Regions from separate parts of the Dietzia sp. CH92 genome, predicted to be linked through region 1. Evidence: riboswitches for the same ligand, from Rfam matches in the RefSeq annotation. Region 1 holds a riboswitch; the other holds the start of a gene.
What was found. A riboswitch is a leader RNA that binds a small molecule or an ion and turns the genes downstream of it on or off. The one in region 1 is predicted to bind cobalamin.
Positions count from the first base shown of each region.

Region 2: it holds a riboswitch for cobalamin, as region 1 does, so the genes downstream of both, RWK90_RS07180 (ABC transporter substrate-binding protein) here and RWK90_RS07890 (magnesium chelatase subunit D family protein) in region 1, are expected to answer to the same signal.

Region 1 covers NZ_JAVHXC010000003.1:306,038-312,781, forward strand. Annotated here, with positions in the region: gene cbiE (precorrin-6y C5,15-methyltransferase (decarboxylating) subunit CbiE) at 1-6, opposite strand, end outside; gene RWK90_RS07870 (ABC transporter ATP-binding protein) at 51-821, opposite strand; gene RWK90_RS07875 (ABC transporter permease) at 905-1,957, opposite strand; gene RWK90_RS07880 (sensor histidine kinase) at 2,111-3,331, shown strand; gene RWK90_RS07885 (response regulator transcription factor) at 3,328-3,954, shown strand; cobalamin riboswitch at 4,025-4,210, shown strand; gene RWK90_RS07890 (magnesium chelatase subunit D family protein) at 4,232-6,439, shown strand; gene cobO (cob(I)yrinic acid a,c-diamide adenosyltransferase) at 6,439-6,744, shown strand, end outside.
Region 2 covers NZ_JAVHXC010000003.1:156,810-163,553, forward strand. Annotated here, with positions in the region: gene RWK90_RS07170 (carboxymuconolactone decarboxylase family protein) at 1-333, opposite strand, end outside; gene ggt (gamma-glutamyltransferase) at 466-2,484, shown strand; cobalamin riboswitch at 2,516-2,654, shown strand; gene RWK90_RS07180 (ABC transporter substrate-binding protein) at 2,744-3,673, shown strand; gene RWK90_RS07185 (iron ABC transporter permease) at 3,670-4,698, shown strand; gene RWK90_RS07190 (ABC transporter ATP-binding protein) at 4,695-5,567, shown strand; gene RWK90_RS07195 (MBL fold metallo-hydrolase) at 5,567-6,379, shown strand; gene RWK90_RS07200 (DUF1648 domain-containing protein) at 6,376-6,744, opposite strand, start outside.

The DNA.
Region 1 (6,744 bases):
TGTCATGACGCGGAACCCTACAGCCTCCACCGAACTGTCCCGGCGCCCAGTCAGACGACCGAGCCTCCGCGCGGCTGCCGATCCCGCCCGGTCCACGACGTCACTGCTCCGTCGACCAGACGGAGCTGCGAGTCGCACCGCGCCGCCATCGAGGCGTCGTGAGTGACAAGCATCAGTGCCACCCCGAAATCCCGGGCGGTACCCAGCAGGAGATCCATCACGACCCCACCGGACTCGGAATCGAGCGCGCTGGTGGGCTCGTCGGCAAGCACCATCGCCGGTTGGTTCATGAGGGCGCGCGCCACCGCCACCCGTTGCCGCTGGCCCCCGGACAGCGCCCCGACCGCCCGCTCTCCAGCGTCACCCAGGCCGACCACACCGAGGAGTTCGTCCGCTCGTTCTCGGGCGTCGCGGCGCCGTGCCCGTGACGGCCGCGGTCCGAGCCAGGCCATGGCCTCGAGTTGTTCACGTGCCGTGAGCGATTCGATGAGGTTCGACTGCTGGAACACGATGCCGATGTCCTTCCGGCGCAACTCCGCACCCTGCGCAGGGCTCACTGCGGCCAGGTCCACCATGCCGTCGCGGGTCTGTAGCCACACCTGCCCGGAGTCAGGCGTGGTCAGGGACGCCGCCACCGCCAACAGACTGGACTTTCCCGAGCCTGACGGGCCCGTCACCGCGAGACTGCGCCGTCGTTCGATCGAGAGCGACACGTGGTCGACGGCAGTAACCCTGCCTTCACCGTCGGGAAAGGTCAGGAGGACGTCCTTCATCCTCAGCACGGTGGTCGACGGCGCTTCGAGCAGAGCGGAGCGAGACATGTGATTCCTTCCGGTGATGGACGGCTGTAGCGAGAAGTCGGAGGGCGGCTCCATGGGCGAAAGAAGGCTGCGATCGGGGCTGCTCATCGGGCGGCCCCCAGCGCGGAGTTGGGGTCGGCCTTCATGACCGGGCCCAGCGAGGCGGCGGCGCCGGCCAGGCCGAGCCCGGCGAGCAACGCCGCGGGCAGGAGCGTCGTCCCCTCCGACACCACGAACGGCACGGTGCCTCCCGCGGCCAGGCCGAGGAGGGCGACGACCCCCACCCCGCCACCGATGCCCACGGCCAACACGATCGCGGCCTGCCCGATCGAATCGCGGACGACCACGGTCGTGGACGCGCCGAGCGCCTTGAGCACGGCCACATCGCGACGGCGCTGCATTCCCCACACGGTGAAGAACGCCCCCACGACCAGCGCCGTGACCGCCAGCAGCATGTAGGTCATGGTGCTCAGCGAGGTGTTCTCCGCCCGGTGCGAGGGCAGCGCGCCCACGAGTCCCGCGGGGTCGACCAGCCCGAGTCCCTGGTTCGCCACAGCGGACTCAGGGAGTGCGTTCGCCGACACCGCCATGGTGGTGGCCGCGCCGCCGCGAGGGGCGATCTCCCTCCACGTGTCGAGGTCGGTCACCAGCACAGGCGTGTGCGAGTGCCACAGATCGCCGGCGTCCCCGGAGACCGCGAGTGTGTGGCCGCTGATTCCGATCTCCGCCGCGCCGCCGCCCACCTCGTCGTCGACCCCGGTGGACACGAGGACCTCCCCCCGCGGCGGCGGGGACACCGAGCCCACCGGCTCCGCCAGGCCCACGGCGACGGCGGACGCGCCCGTCTCCGTCCCGTCGTCGACGGTGACCCGGGCGAGTCCCACCGGCACGGCGGAGGGGTCCAGCGCCGAGATCTCCTCCACCTGCCTGTCGGTGAGGGCCGCGCGATCGAGGTCGACGACGCCTTTGTCGTCAGTGGGCAGGACAAAGCTCGATCCGCCCGAACCGAGCGCCCGGAGAGCGGACACGCTCTGGTTCGCCAGACCGGCGGTCAGACCGAGCAGGCCCGCCACCAGAACCGACAGCAGCAGCACGACCCCGGTGATGAGGGCGAAACGCCACCTCGCGGTACGGAGGTCACGAAGTGCGAAGAACATGGTTTTCCCTTTCCGACGGCATACCTCAAGGCTCGACTCACAGGCCCCACACCGGATCGACCGCGAGGTTGGTTCTCCGGCACCGAAAGGCGGGTCCCGCCTCCACCTTTCGATGGATGCCGGACCCGGTTCGCGGCGACTAGCGTCGAGCGGGTGACCCCTGCACCAGCCAGCGCCGCGGAGCTCCCGCCCGAGTCCGCGGGCGTGCGTGTGGTGTTCACGCAGCTCCAGATCGCGCTGCACACGCTGGTGGCGGCGCTGCTCGTGCTCACCCTGATCGGCGCGCACAGCAGCACCCACGGCGTCCTCAACGTCCCTGCAGTGGTGACCGCCGCGGGATTCGCCGCGGTGTATTGCATCGGGACCGTGTGGGAGCGCCGTCGCGAGGCGACCCGCACCATCCGTCTGGGGTGGCTGGGCGTCGTCGTCGGGCTGTGGGCGGCTCTCGTCGTCCAGGTCCCCGAGGCCGCTTACCTGGTGTTCCCGCTGTTCTTCCTGTCCCAGTTCCTCCTCGGCGTGTGGGCGGGCGCGGCGGCGGTGGTCCTCCTCGCCGTCGTGGCCGTCCTGGCCCTGGGCCTGCATGGCAGCTTCACCGCGGCGGGGATCATCGGGCCGGCGGTGGGGGCGCTCGTGGCTCTCGGCCTGGGGGCCGGCGTGCGCGCGCTGCACCGCGAGTCGCAGGCCCGGCGCGCGGTGATCGCCGAGCTCATGGACACGCGCTCCGAGCTCGCCGCGCGGGAACGGGAGGTGGGCCGAGAGGCCGAGCGGACCCGGTTGGCGGGCGAGATCCACGACACCGTGGCACAGGGACTCTCGAGCATCGGGATGCTGCTGCACGCCGCCGAGCGCGCGGATCCCTCGCATCCCGCGGTCGAGCAGATCCGTCTCGCTCGCGAGGTGGCGCGCGAGAACCTCACCGAGACGCGCAGGCTCATCGCCGCGCTGCGCCCGGCACCTCTCGACGGCGTCTCGCTGGCCGGTGCCCTGCGCCGGGTCGCCGAGCGGGTGGAAACCGAGAACCCCGGCGTCGCCGTGTCGGTGGGCGGCGATCTGTCCGCCGACCCCCCGGCGGAATTGTCGGCGGTCCTCGTCAGGGTCACGCAGGAAGCGCTGACCAACGCGGTCAGGCACGGCGCGCCGGGCGGGATCCGGGTCGCGCTGCACCACCGCCCCGGTTCGGTCACCCTGGAGGTCTCCGACGACGGCGGCGGCTTCGACACCACCGCCCCTCGCACCGCGGCCTCGTTCGGGCTGGACGGGATGGCCCGGCGGGTCGACGACCTGGGAGGGACACTCGAGGTGGAGTCCGAGGTGGGCGTCGGCACCACCGTCCGTGCGGTGCTGCCCACGGGGACCGCGGAGAAGGAGCTGTGACGAGGGTGCGGGTGCTGATCGCGGATGACCACGCGGTGGTGCGGACGGGGCTGCGCGCGCTACTCGCCTCCGATCCGTCGATCGACGTGATCGCCGACGTTGCCGATGCCGGGGCAGCCGTGGAGCGTTGCCGAATCGGGGACGTCGACGTGGTGCTCATGGACCTGCGCTTCTCCGGCGACGCCACCGCAGGGGTCCGGGCCACGGCCAGGATCAGGGAGCTCGCCGACCCTCCCCAGGTCCTGGTTCTCACCAGCCACGACACCGACTCGGACATCCTCGGCGCGATCGAGGCCGGCGCCTGCGGATACCTGCTCAAGGACGCCGGTCCCGACGAACTCCTGGGCGCGGTCCGCGCCGCCGCAGCGGGCGAGAGCGCGCTCTCCCCCACCGTCGCCGGCAAGCTCATGGGCCGGCTCCGCGACCCGCGTCCACTACTCACCGATCGCGAGACGGAGGTCCTCCGGGCGGTGGCGGACGGTGCCACCAACCGGCAGGCCGCCGCCTCGCTGAACGTGTCGGAGGCGACCGTCAAAACCCACCTGGTGCACATCTTCGACAAGCTCGGCGTCACCACGCGGACCGCAGCCGTGGCCCGGGCCCGCGAGCTCGGCGCCGTCTAACCGGGCAGGCCGATGCTCCCCTGTGCCGCTGGCGACCGGCGGCTGGGCTAGCCTGAGGCACCACAACCGAACACGACCCACAGCACGAGGTGCCCCACGGCCGCGAGAGCGGGCGGAGGGGAGAATCAGGGAAGCCGGTGAGAATCCGGCACAGGGCCCGCTACGGTAACCCGGCCTCTCGCGACACCGCGCCAGCGCGCACCGTCGCCAGATGAGCCGGGAAGTCCGGAGACCGGCCTCGCGCTGACCAGCCTGGCAGACGAGAGCGGGAGCCCCCATGCCATTGCACTACCCCTTCAGCGCTGTCGTCGGTTCCGACGACATGGCGCTGGCCCTCATCCTCACGGCGGTGTCGCCGTCGGTCGGCGGCGTCCTCATCCGCGGCGAGAAGGGCACGGCCAAGTCCACGATGGTCCGCGCCCTCGCCGGGATCCTGCCGCCCATCGACGTGGTCGCCGGCGATCGCTTCTCCAGCGCGCCCGCCGACCGCGGCGCCGCGACCCCCGACGGGCCCATCCCCCACGACGCGCCGATCGAGTCGCGGCCCGTGCGGCTGGTGGAGCTGCCGCTGGGCGCGTCCGAGGACCGGATCGCCGGGTCGCTGCACCTGGAGAAGGCGCTCAGCGAGGGCGTCACCGTGTTCGAGCCCGGACTGCTGGCCCGCGCGCACCGCGGGATCCTCTACGTCGACGAGGTCAACCTGCTGCACGACCACGTGGTGGACCAGCTCCTCGACGCCGCCGCGATGGGCCGCGTGACCGTGGAGCGCGACGGCGTCTCCGTGGAGCACGCCGCCCGGTTCGTGCTGGTGGGGACCATGAACCCGGAGGAGGGCGAGCTGCGCCCACAGCTGCTGGACCGCTTCGGCCTCACCGTGGAGGTGGCCGCGCCGCGCGAGCCCGACCTGCGCGCCGAGGTGATCCGACGCCGCGTGGCGTACGAGACCGATCCGGCCGCGTTCACCGCCGCCTTCGCCGACGACGAGCATGCCCTGCGCGAGCGGATCGTCGCCGCCCGCGAGCGGATCGGGCAGGTGGAGCTCACCGAGTGGGCGCTGACCAAGGTGGCGACCGTATGCGCGGGGTTCGACGTGGACGGCATGCGCGCCGACATCGTCACCGCTCGCACCGCCGCCGCGCACGCCGCGTGGCAGGGCCGCGTCCGCATCACGCGCGAGGACATCCGGGTCGCCGCGCTCATGTCGCTGCCGCACCGCCGGCGCCGCGCACCGTTCGACGCGCCGGGCCTGGACGAGGAGCTGTTGGAGCGGCTGTTGGGCGACGACGACGAGCCCGATCCCGACCCCCGGGACGACGCCCCCACCGACGGAACGGACCCCGCGGACAGCGACGAGGGCGCGAGCGAATCGGGCCCCGCGGACGCCCCGTCCGCCGACCAGGCCCCCGCCGGGGCATCGGCCGAGCACGCCGAGCAGGACGATCCGGCGATTCACCCGCACGGAGGTGAGCAGTCCTCGGAGGAGGGTCACGAGGCCGACGCGGCCGACGACCGCGACTACGACACCCCGCCCGAGCCGTTCACCCCATCGGCGGGCGCCGGATCCGAGCCACAGCCCGGCACGCAACCCGGCACCGTGGTCAGCGCATCGGAGCCGTACCGCACCCGCCTGTTCGCCGTCGCCGGCACGGGCGAGGGCACCACGGGCCGGCGATCACGAGCCCTCACCAGCTCCGGCCGGCGCACCGGCTCGAGCGCCTTCACCGGCTCGGACCTGCACCTGCCGGCCACGATCCGGGCCGCCGCGCCGTTCCAGGCCGCGCGCGGTCGCGGCACAGTCGGCAGCACCGAGACCGCCAGCGGGCCCGACGCCTCCGCCGCACGCGGCCCCGACACCCGCCTCCGCCTCGAGCCCCGCGACCTGCGCTCGGCCGTCCGCGAGGGCCGCGAGTCCAACCTCGTGCTGTTCTGCGTGGACGCCTCCGGCTCCATGGCCGCCCGCACCCGGATGGAACAGGTCAAGACCGCCATCCTCTCCCTGCTGCTGGACGCCTACCGCCGCCGCGACAAGGTCGGCCTGGTGACCTTCCGCGGGTCCAGCGCTGAGGTGGCGCTGCCGCCCACGTCCTCGGTCGATGTGGCCGCCACCCGCCTGGCCGAACTCCCCGCAGGCGGCAGGACTCCCCTGGCCGAAGGGCTGCTCGCCACCGCGGAAGTGCTGCGGATCGAGAGCGTTCGTGACCCGCGGCGGCGGCCTCTCGTCGTCGTCGTCACCGATGGCCGCGCCACCTCCGGCCCGGACGCCCTCGCCCGGTCCCACCGCGCGGCGGCCGGGCTCGCCGCCACCGGCGTGACGTCCGTGGTGGTGGACTGCGAGACCGGCCGGTTCCGCATGGGCCTGGCCGCCGACCTCGCCGCGCACCTCGGCGCCGAGCACCTCGCCCTGGGCGAGGTCACCGCCGACGGCCTCACCCGCACCGTCCGCGCCCGCACCGCCCCGACCAGCACCGAAAGGCAGGTGGCCTGATGCCCAAGGGACAGCCCGAGATCATCCCCGACGACGGCCTCAGCACCCGACAGCGCCGCAACCGGCCGCTCGTCATGGTCCACACCGGGCCCGGCAAGGGGAAGTCCACCGCCGCGTTCGGCCTGGCCATGCGCGCGTGGAACCAGGGCTGGGACATCGGCGTGTTCCAGTTCGTCAAATCCGCCAAGTGGCGCATCGGCGAGCAGACCGTCATGGAACGCCTCGGCCAACTGCACGCCGAGACCGGCGAGGGCGGACCCGTGGAGTGGCACAAAATGGGCTCGGGGTGGTCGTGGTCGCGCAAG
Region 2 (6,744 bases), 150 kb from region 1:
GTGGATGACCGCCTCGGCGATCTCCTCGCGGGTCAACCCGTTGGTCAGCCCGCCGCGCACATGCCCGGCCAGTTCGGCGTTCGCCCGCAGCGCCACCAACATCCCGATGTTGAGCAGGCTGCGATCCCGCCGACCCAGCCCCGGCCGGTCCCAGATGTTGCCCCACACGTTCTCCGTCACCACGTGTTGGAGGGCCTCCGACGCCGTCCCGGCGGCCCGACCCATGGCCCGGTCGACGAAGTCGTCGCCCATCACCTCACGTCTGGTCGCGAACCCCTGCGCCCGCAGGTCCCCGCCCGCCGGCCCCGCTGCCGCGCCGCTCGTCGTCGTCATCCCGTCCTACCTCCCTGCGCTCGGCGTCACCCTCCTGCGCGCCGTTCCCGACCATCCTGACCGAAACCGCCCGCGCCGCGCGCCGCCGGAGCACCCTGGGAGGAGGTACCCGGCTCCGGAAGGCGGCCCGCCATGCACTCTCGGACTTCCCGACGGATCGCACGCGCGGTCCTCGCCCTGGGACTCGCGCCCGTCCTCGCGCTGTCGGCCTGCTCGTCCGACCCCGGAGGCGCCGAGCAGGAGGCCGCGCCCACCTCGTCGTCGCCCCCGGACCGTCCCACCTCCGCGCGCCCGGGTGCGCTCGGCGGCGAACCCCTCCCCGTCCAGGACACCGCCCCGTGCGCCCAGGACGGCGGCGGCACGCCCGTCGCCCGCACCGCCGACGGAGCCGCACCCGAGGGCCCGATCTCCCTCAACCCCGAGGTCGCGACCGGGTACCGCACCGGGATGCGACCCGTGGCCACCGCGTCGTACTCGGTCTCCACCGCACACCCGCTGTCCACCCTGGCCGCGTGCGAGGTCCTCGCCGACGGCGGCACCGCCGCCGACGCCCTCGTCACCGCCCAGGCCGTCCTCGGGCTCGTCGAACCCCAGTCCTCCGGGCTCGGCGGCGGCGGATTCCTCGTCCATTACGACGCCGACCTGCGGCAGGTCCAGACCTACGACGGACGCGAGACCGCGCCCGCCGCCGCCACCGCCGACTACCTCCGCCACATCTCCCCCGAGGACACAGGCGAACCGCAGCCCGACGCGCGGCGCAGCGGCCGGTCCGTCGGCGTCCCCGGCATCCTCCGCCTCCTCGAGACCGCGCACACCGAGCACGGCGCCCGCGAGTGGGGCGAGCTCTTCGACCCGGCGGCCCGGCTCGCCGACGAGGGCTTCGACATCAGCCCCCGCCTGGCCGAGTCCATCGCCGCCTCCGCCGAGGACCTCGCCCGCGACCCCGACGCCGCCACCTACTTCCTCGACGGCGACGCCGGCAAACCCGCCGGGACCCGCCTGACCAACCCCGCCTACGCCAAGACCCTGGCCGCCATCGCCACCGAGGGCGCCGACGCCTTCTACACCGGCGCGATCGCCGAGGCGATCGTCGAGCAGGTCAGCACCGCCCGCGAGGGCATCACCCCCGGCGCCATGACGCTCGACGACCTCGCCGGCTACGAGGCCGTGGAACGCGACCCCGTGTGCAGTCCCTACCGCGACCACGCGGTGTGCGGCATGGCGCCGCCGTCCTCCGGCGGCACCGCGGTGGCCTCCACCCTCGCCATGCTCGCCGAGTACGACCTCGCCGCGTACCCGCCGGTCGACGTGGGGCCCGACGGTGGCCTGCCCGCCCCCGAGGCCGTGCACCTGGTCACCGAGGCCCAGCGGCTCGCCTACGCCGACCGCGACGTCTACATCGCCGACCCCCGCTTCGTGCCGCCGCCGCTGGGCTCGGCCATGACCCTGCTGCGGCCCGGTTATCTCGCCGACCGCGCCGGTCTCATCGACACCGAACGGTCCATGGGCGAGGCCGAACCCGGCGAGTTCGCCTTCGACGCCCGCGGCGTGTTCACCGGCCCCGAACACGGCACCACCCACATCAGCATCATCGACGCCGAGGGCAACGCCGCCGCCCTCACCACCACCATCGAGTCCGCCTTCGGCTCATTCCAGATGGTCGAGGGCTTCCTGCTCAACAACCAGCTCACCGACTTCGCCGCCGAACCCCGCGACGAGAGCGGGGAACTGCAGGCCAACCGCGTCCAACCCGGCAAGCGACCCCGCTCGTCCATGGCCCCGACGCTGGTGTTCGACGGCACGCCCCTCGCGCGCGGCGAGCTGCGCGCGGTCGTCGGCTCGCCCGGCGGCTCGCGGATCATCCAGTTCGTCGTCAAGACCCTCGTCGGGATGCTCGACTGGGAGCTCGACCCGCAGCAGGCCGTGGGCTCCCCGTCGTTCGGGGCGATCAACTCCCCCGAGACCGCGATCGGCGGCGAGCACCCGGCGGTGACCGACGACTCCGAGCTGACCCGGTGGCTCACCGAGCGCGGCCACGAGATCTCCACCGAGGAGCAGTCCTCGGGGCTCTCGGCGATCCTGCGCCAGTCCGACGGCACCCTGGTCGGCGGTGCCGATCCCCGGCGCGAGGGGGTCGTGCTGGGCGGGTGACGCGGCCACTTCTGCCCGTCGCGGCCGCTCGGCTACCCTCGAGGGGTCCGGCCCCGCGCCGGGCGACCGAGGTGCTCGGCGGAAGTCGGTGGGAATCCGACGCTGTCCCGCAACTGTGATCCCGTCCCCCACACGGGCAAGCCAGGTCGGCCGGATCCTCGGCGCGAGTACGAATCGACCTCGGACGAAGGACGGTTGCGTGCAGCGGCCCCGCGCCGCGGCCCGAGCTGTTCTCGTCCTCCGGATCACGGAGGATGCCGTGCACCACCCCAGCCCACACCACGGCCCGCGCGCCCGACGCGCCCGCTCCCTGCTCATCGCGCCCCTGGCCGCGCTGGCGCTCGTCGCCACCGCGTGCGGCGGCGCCGACGGCGAGGACGCCGCCCCCGCCGACCAGACCGGCGCGGCGGCCGGCGAGCCGCAGGCCATCGTGTCCCTGAGCCCCACCACCACCGAGATGCTCTACGCCGTGGGCGCGGGCGACCAGGTGGTGGCGGTGGACGAGCGCTCGGACTTCCCCGAGGGCGCCCCGGTCACCGACCTGTCCGGCTACACGCCCAACCTCGAGGCGATCCTGGGCTACGGCCCCGACCTCGTGGTGCTGACCGACGACAACGCCGACGTCGTGGCCGGGCTCGAGCGCTCGGGCGTCGAGGTGCTGCAGCTGTCGGCCGCCCAGACCCTCGACGAGACGTACACCCAGCTCGAGCAGGTCGGCGCGGCCACCGGCAACATCGGCGAGGCCGCCGAGCTGGTGTCGAAGATGCAGGGTGAGATCGACGAGATCGTCGCGTCCGTGCCGCAGCGCGAGACGCCGCTGACGTACTTCCACGAGCTGGACGACACGTACTACACGGTCACCGACGACACGTACATCGGCGAGGTGTACTCCCTGCTCGGCCTGACCTCGATCGCCACCGGCGACGACACCTACCCGCAGCTGTCCGAGGAGCTCATCCTCGAGGCCGACCCGGACCTGGTGTTCCTCGCCGACGGGCAGTGCTGCGGCGTCACCGCCGAGACCGTCGCGCAGCGGCCCGGCTGGGGCGGGCTCACCGCCGTGCGCGAGGGCCGCGTCCACGTGGTGGACGAGGACCTGGCCAGCCGCTGGGGCCCGCGCGTCGTGGACTTCATGCGCGAGGTCGCCGCGATCGTCGCGCAGATCCCCGCCACCCAGCCCGCGTCATGACCCGCCCGTCGCCCCGCCACGCCCTCGTGCTGGGCGGGGCGACGCTGCTCTTCGGCGCGGCGATGCTGCTCGGCACTCTGATCGGTCCGGCCGGGCTCACCGCGGGCGGGGTGCTGCTCGACCTCGTCGACCGTCTGCCGCTGGTCGCAGTGGACTCCGGGCTCACCGAGCGCCAGCAGGTGATCCTGTGGGAGATCCGGATCCCGCGCGTGGTGCTGGGGGCGATCGTCGGTGCGACGCTCGCGATCGCCGGTGCCACCTACCAGGGCGTCTTCCGTAATCCGCTCGCCGACCCGTACCTGCTGGGCGTGTCCAGCGGCGCCGGGCTCGGCGCGACCCTGGCGATCGTGGTGGGCGGGGCGGCGGGCTCGGGACTCGTGCCGCCCGCCGCGTTCGCCGGCGGCATGATCGCGGTGATGGCCACGTACGCGCTGGGGCGCAGCGTGGGCGGCGGGCGCAGCGAGGTCGTCATCATCCTCGCCGGCGTCGCGGTGGCCGCGTTCGCCAGCGCCATCCAGACGTTCTTCATGCAGCGTCACGACGAGACGCTGCGGCAGGTGTACTCGTGGATGCTCGGCCGCCTCACCACGAGCGGGTGGACCGACGTGCAGACCGTGCTGCCGTACGTGCTGGTCTCGGTGGCCGTGATCGCCCTGTTCCGCCGGATGCTCGACGTCATGGCGGTCGGCGACGTCGAGGCCGCCACCCTGGGCATCGCCCCGGCGCGCGTGCGGCTCATCCTCATCAGCGTGGCCACCCTCGGCACGGCGGCGGTCGTGTCGGTCTCGGGCCTCATCGGGTTCGTGGGCATCGTCATCCCGCACGCCGTGCGGATGCTCATCGGGCCCGGGCACCGGCTGTTGCTACCCACGTCCCTGCTGGTGGGCGCGACGTTCCTCGTCCTGGCCGACGTCGTGGCCCGTACCGCCATGAGCCCGGCCGAGCTGCCGATCGGCGTGGTCACCGCCGCGATCGGCGCCCCGTTCTTCCTGGTGGTCCTGCGTCGCAGTCGGGGGCAGATATGAGCCCGACCGACCCCGTTCGCCGGGCCCCCTCGGACCCGACCACGCCGCGCCACCCCGCCTTGGCCTGCCGCGACCTGCACGTCGCGCGCGACCGCGCGCCGGTGCTGCACGGCATCGACCTGTCGGTGCCCGCCGGGTCCTGGGTGTCGCTGGTCGGCCCCAACGGCTCCGGCAAGACGACGTTGCTGTTCGCCCTGGCCGGCCTCATCCCCGCGTCGGGGCGGGTCGAGGTGGACGGGTTCGCGCCGCGCCGGGCGGGGCGCCGCCGGGTCGCCCGCACGGTGGCGATGATGCCCCAGCGCCCGGTGGTCCCCGAGGGGGTCACCGCCCGCGAGCTCATCCGCCTCGGCCGCACGCCGCACATCTCCCGCTTCGGCACGGAGACCGCCCACGACCACGAGGTCGTGGACCGGGTGATCGACCGCCTGGACCTGCACGATCTGGCCGCCCGCACCGCCACCACGCTGTCCGGCGGCGAGCTGCAGCGGGTGGTCCTGGCCCGGTCCCTGGCGCAGGAGCCGCGGGTGTTGCTGCTCGACGAGCCGACCAGCGCCCTGGACATCGGCCACCAGCAGCAGGTGCTGGACCTGGTGGACTCGATGCGCCGCGAGAGCGGGCTGACGGTGGTGGCGGCGATGCACGACCTCACCTCGGCCGCGCACTACGGCGAGCGACTGGTCCTGCTCGACGGCGGGCGGGTGGTGGCCGACGGCCCGCCGGCCGAGGTGCTCACCGCCGAGCGGGTGGCGCAGGTGTACGGGGCGCGCGTGGAGGTCCTGGCGCGGCCCGACGGCCCGGCGGTGCTGCCCCGGCGCGGGCCGGGCGGCTCGCGGGCGGACGGCTCGACGCGCGGGGCGGGCGCGCCCTGATGGAGGTCGTGCTGCTGGGCACGGGCGCGGCCGACGGCTGGCCCAACCCGTTCTGCCGGTGCGACTCGTGCGGCGCGGCACGCCGACTCGACGTGGTGCGGGGCCAGACCTCCGCGATGGTCGACGACGACATGCTGATCGACTGCGGACCGGAGGCCCCGGGCGCGGCGGTACGGCTCGGGCGCACCCTGGCGTCGGTCGGGCATCTGCTGATCACCCACGCCCACGCCGATCATCTCGGCCCCCAGGCGCTGCTCTACCGCTCGTGGGTCCCGGAGGCCGGCGAGCTGGAGGTCCTCGGCCCCGCCGATGCACTCGACGTGTGTCGCCCGTGGGTCGGTCCGGACGTTCCGGTGCGCTTCGTCCCGGTCCGTGCGGGGGACCGCCTCACCGTGGGCCGCTACGACGTCCGGGTGCTGCCGGCCCGGCACCGGGTCTTCCGCGACGGCGACGCCGTCCTCTACGACCTCACCGGCCCCGACGGCGTGCGCATCCTCTGGGCCACCGACACCGGGCCGTGGGAGGACGACTGGTTCGCGGCGGTACGCGACGCCCGGTACGACGCGGTGTTCCTCGAGGAGACCCTCGGCGACCGGGAGGAGCTCTCCCCCGCGCACCTGGGTCTGTCCCGGTTCGCCGACATGCTCGCGCGGCTTCGCGAGGCGGGTGCGGTGGTCGAGGACACCGAGGTGGTGGCCGTCCACCTGGGGCACCACAACCCGCCGCCCGACGTCCTGGCCCCGCGCCTGCGCGGACTCGGCGCCCGGGCCGGGGTCGACGGCGAGGTGGTCGACCTCCGGGCCCGGTCCTAGTTCGGGGTCTCCGCGATGACCATCCGCACCAGGCCGGCGAGTGTCGACGCCATCAGAGCGGCCAACCCCGCGACGAGGACAGCCGAGCCGGCGTCCGCGAAGGTCTGCAGCACGATCCCGAGGTAGACGACCGCCACCCCGGCCAGCACCCACACCATCATCCGTTCGCCCTCGCGGTAGAGGCGCTGGGCGTTGGCCTCGGTGACCTCGCCCGGGTAGTTGAGCACCCGGGGCCTGGTGGACAGCCACGCGATGAGGGAGCCCATCGCGAGCATGACGCCGGCCAGCCACAGCAGGCTGGACCTGGCGCCGAACCCGTCGGCCTCCCCGCGGAAGGTGAAGTGGATCGGCACCGTCTCGGGCAG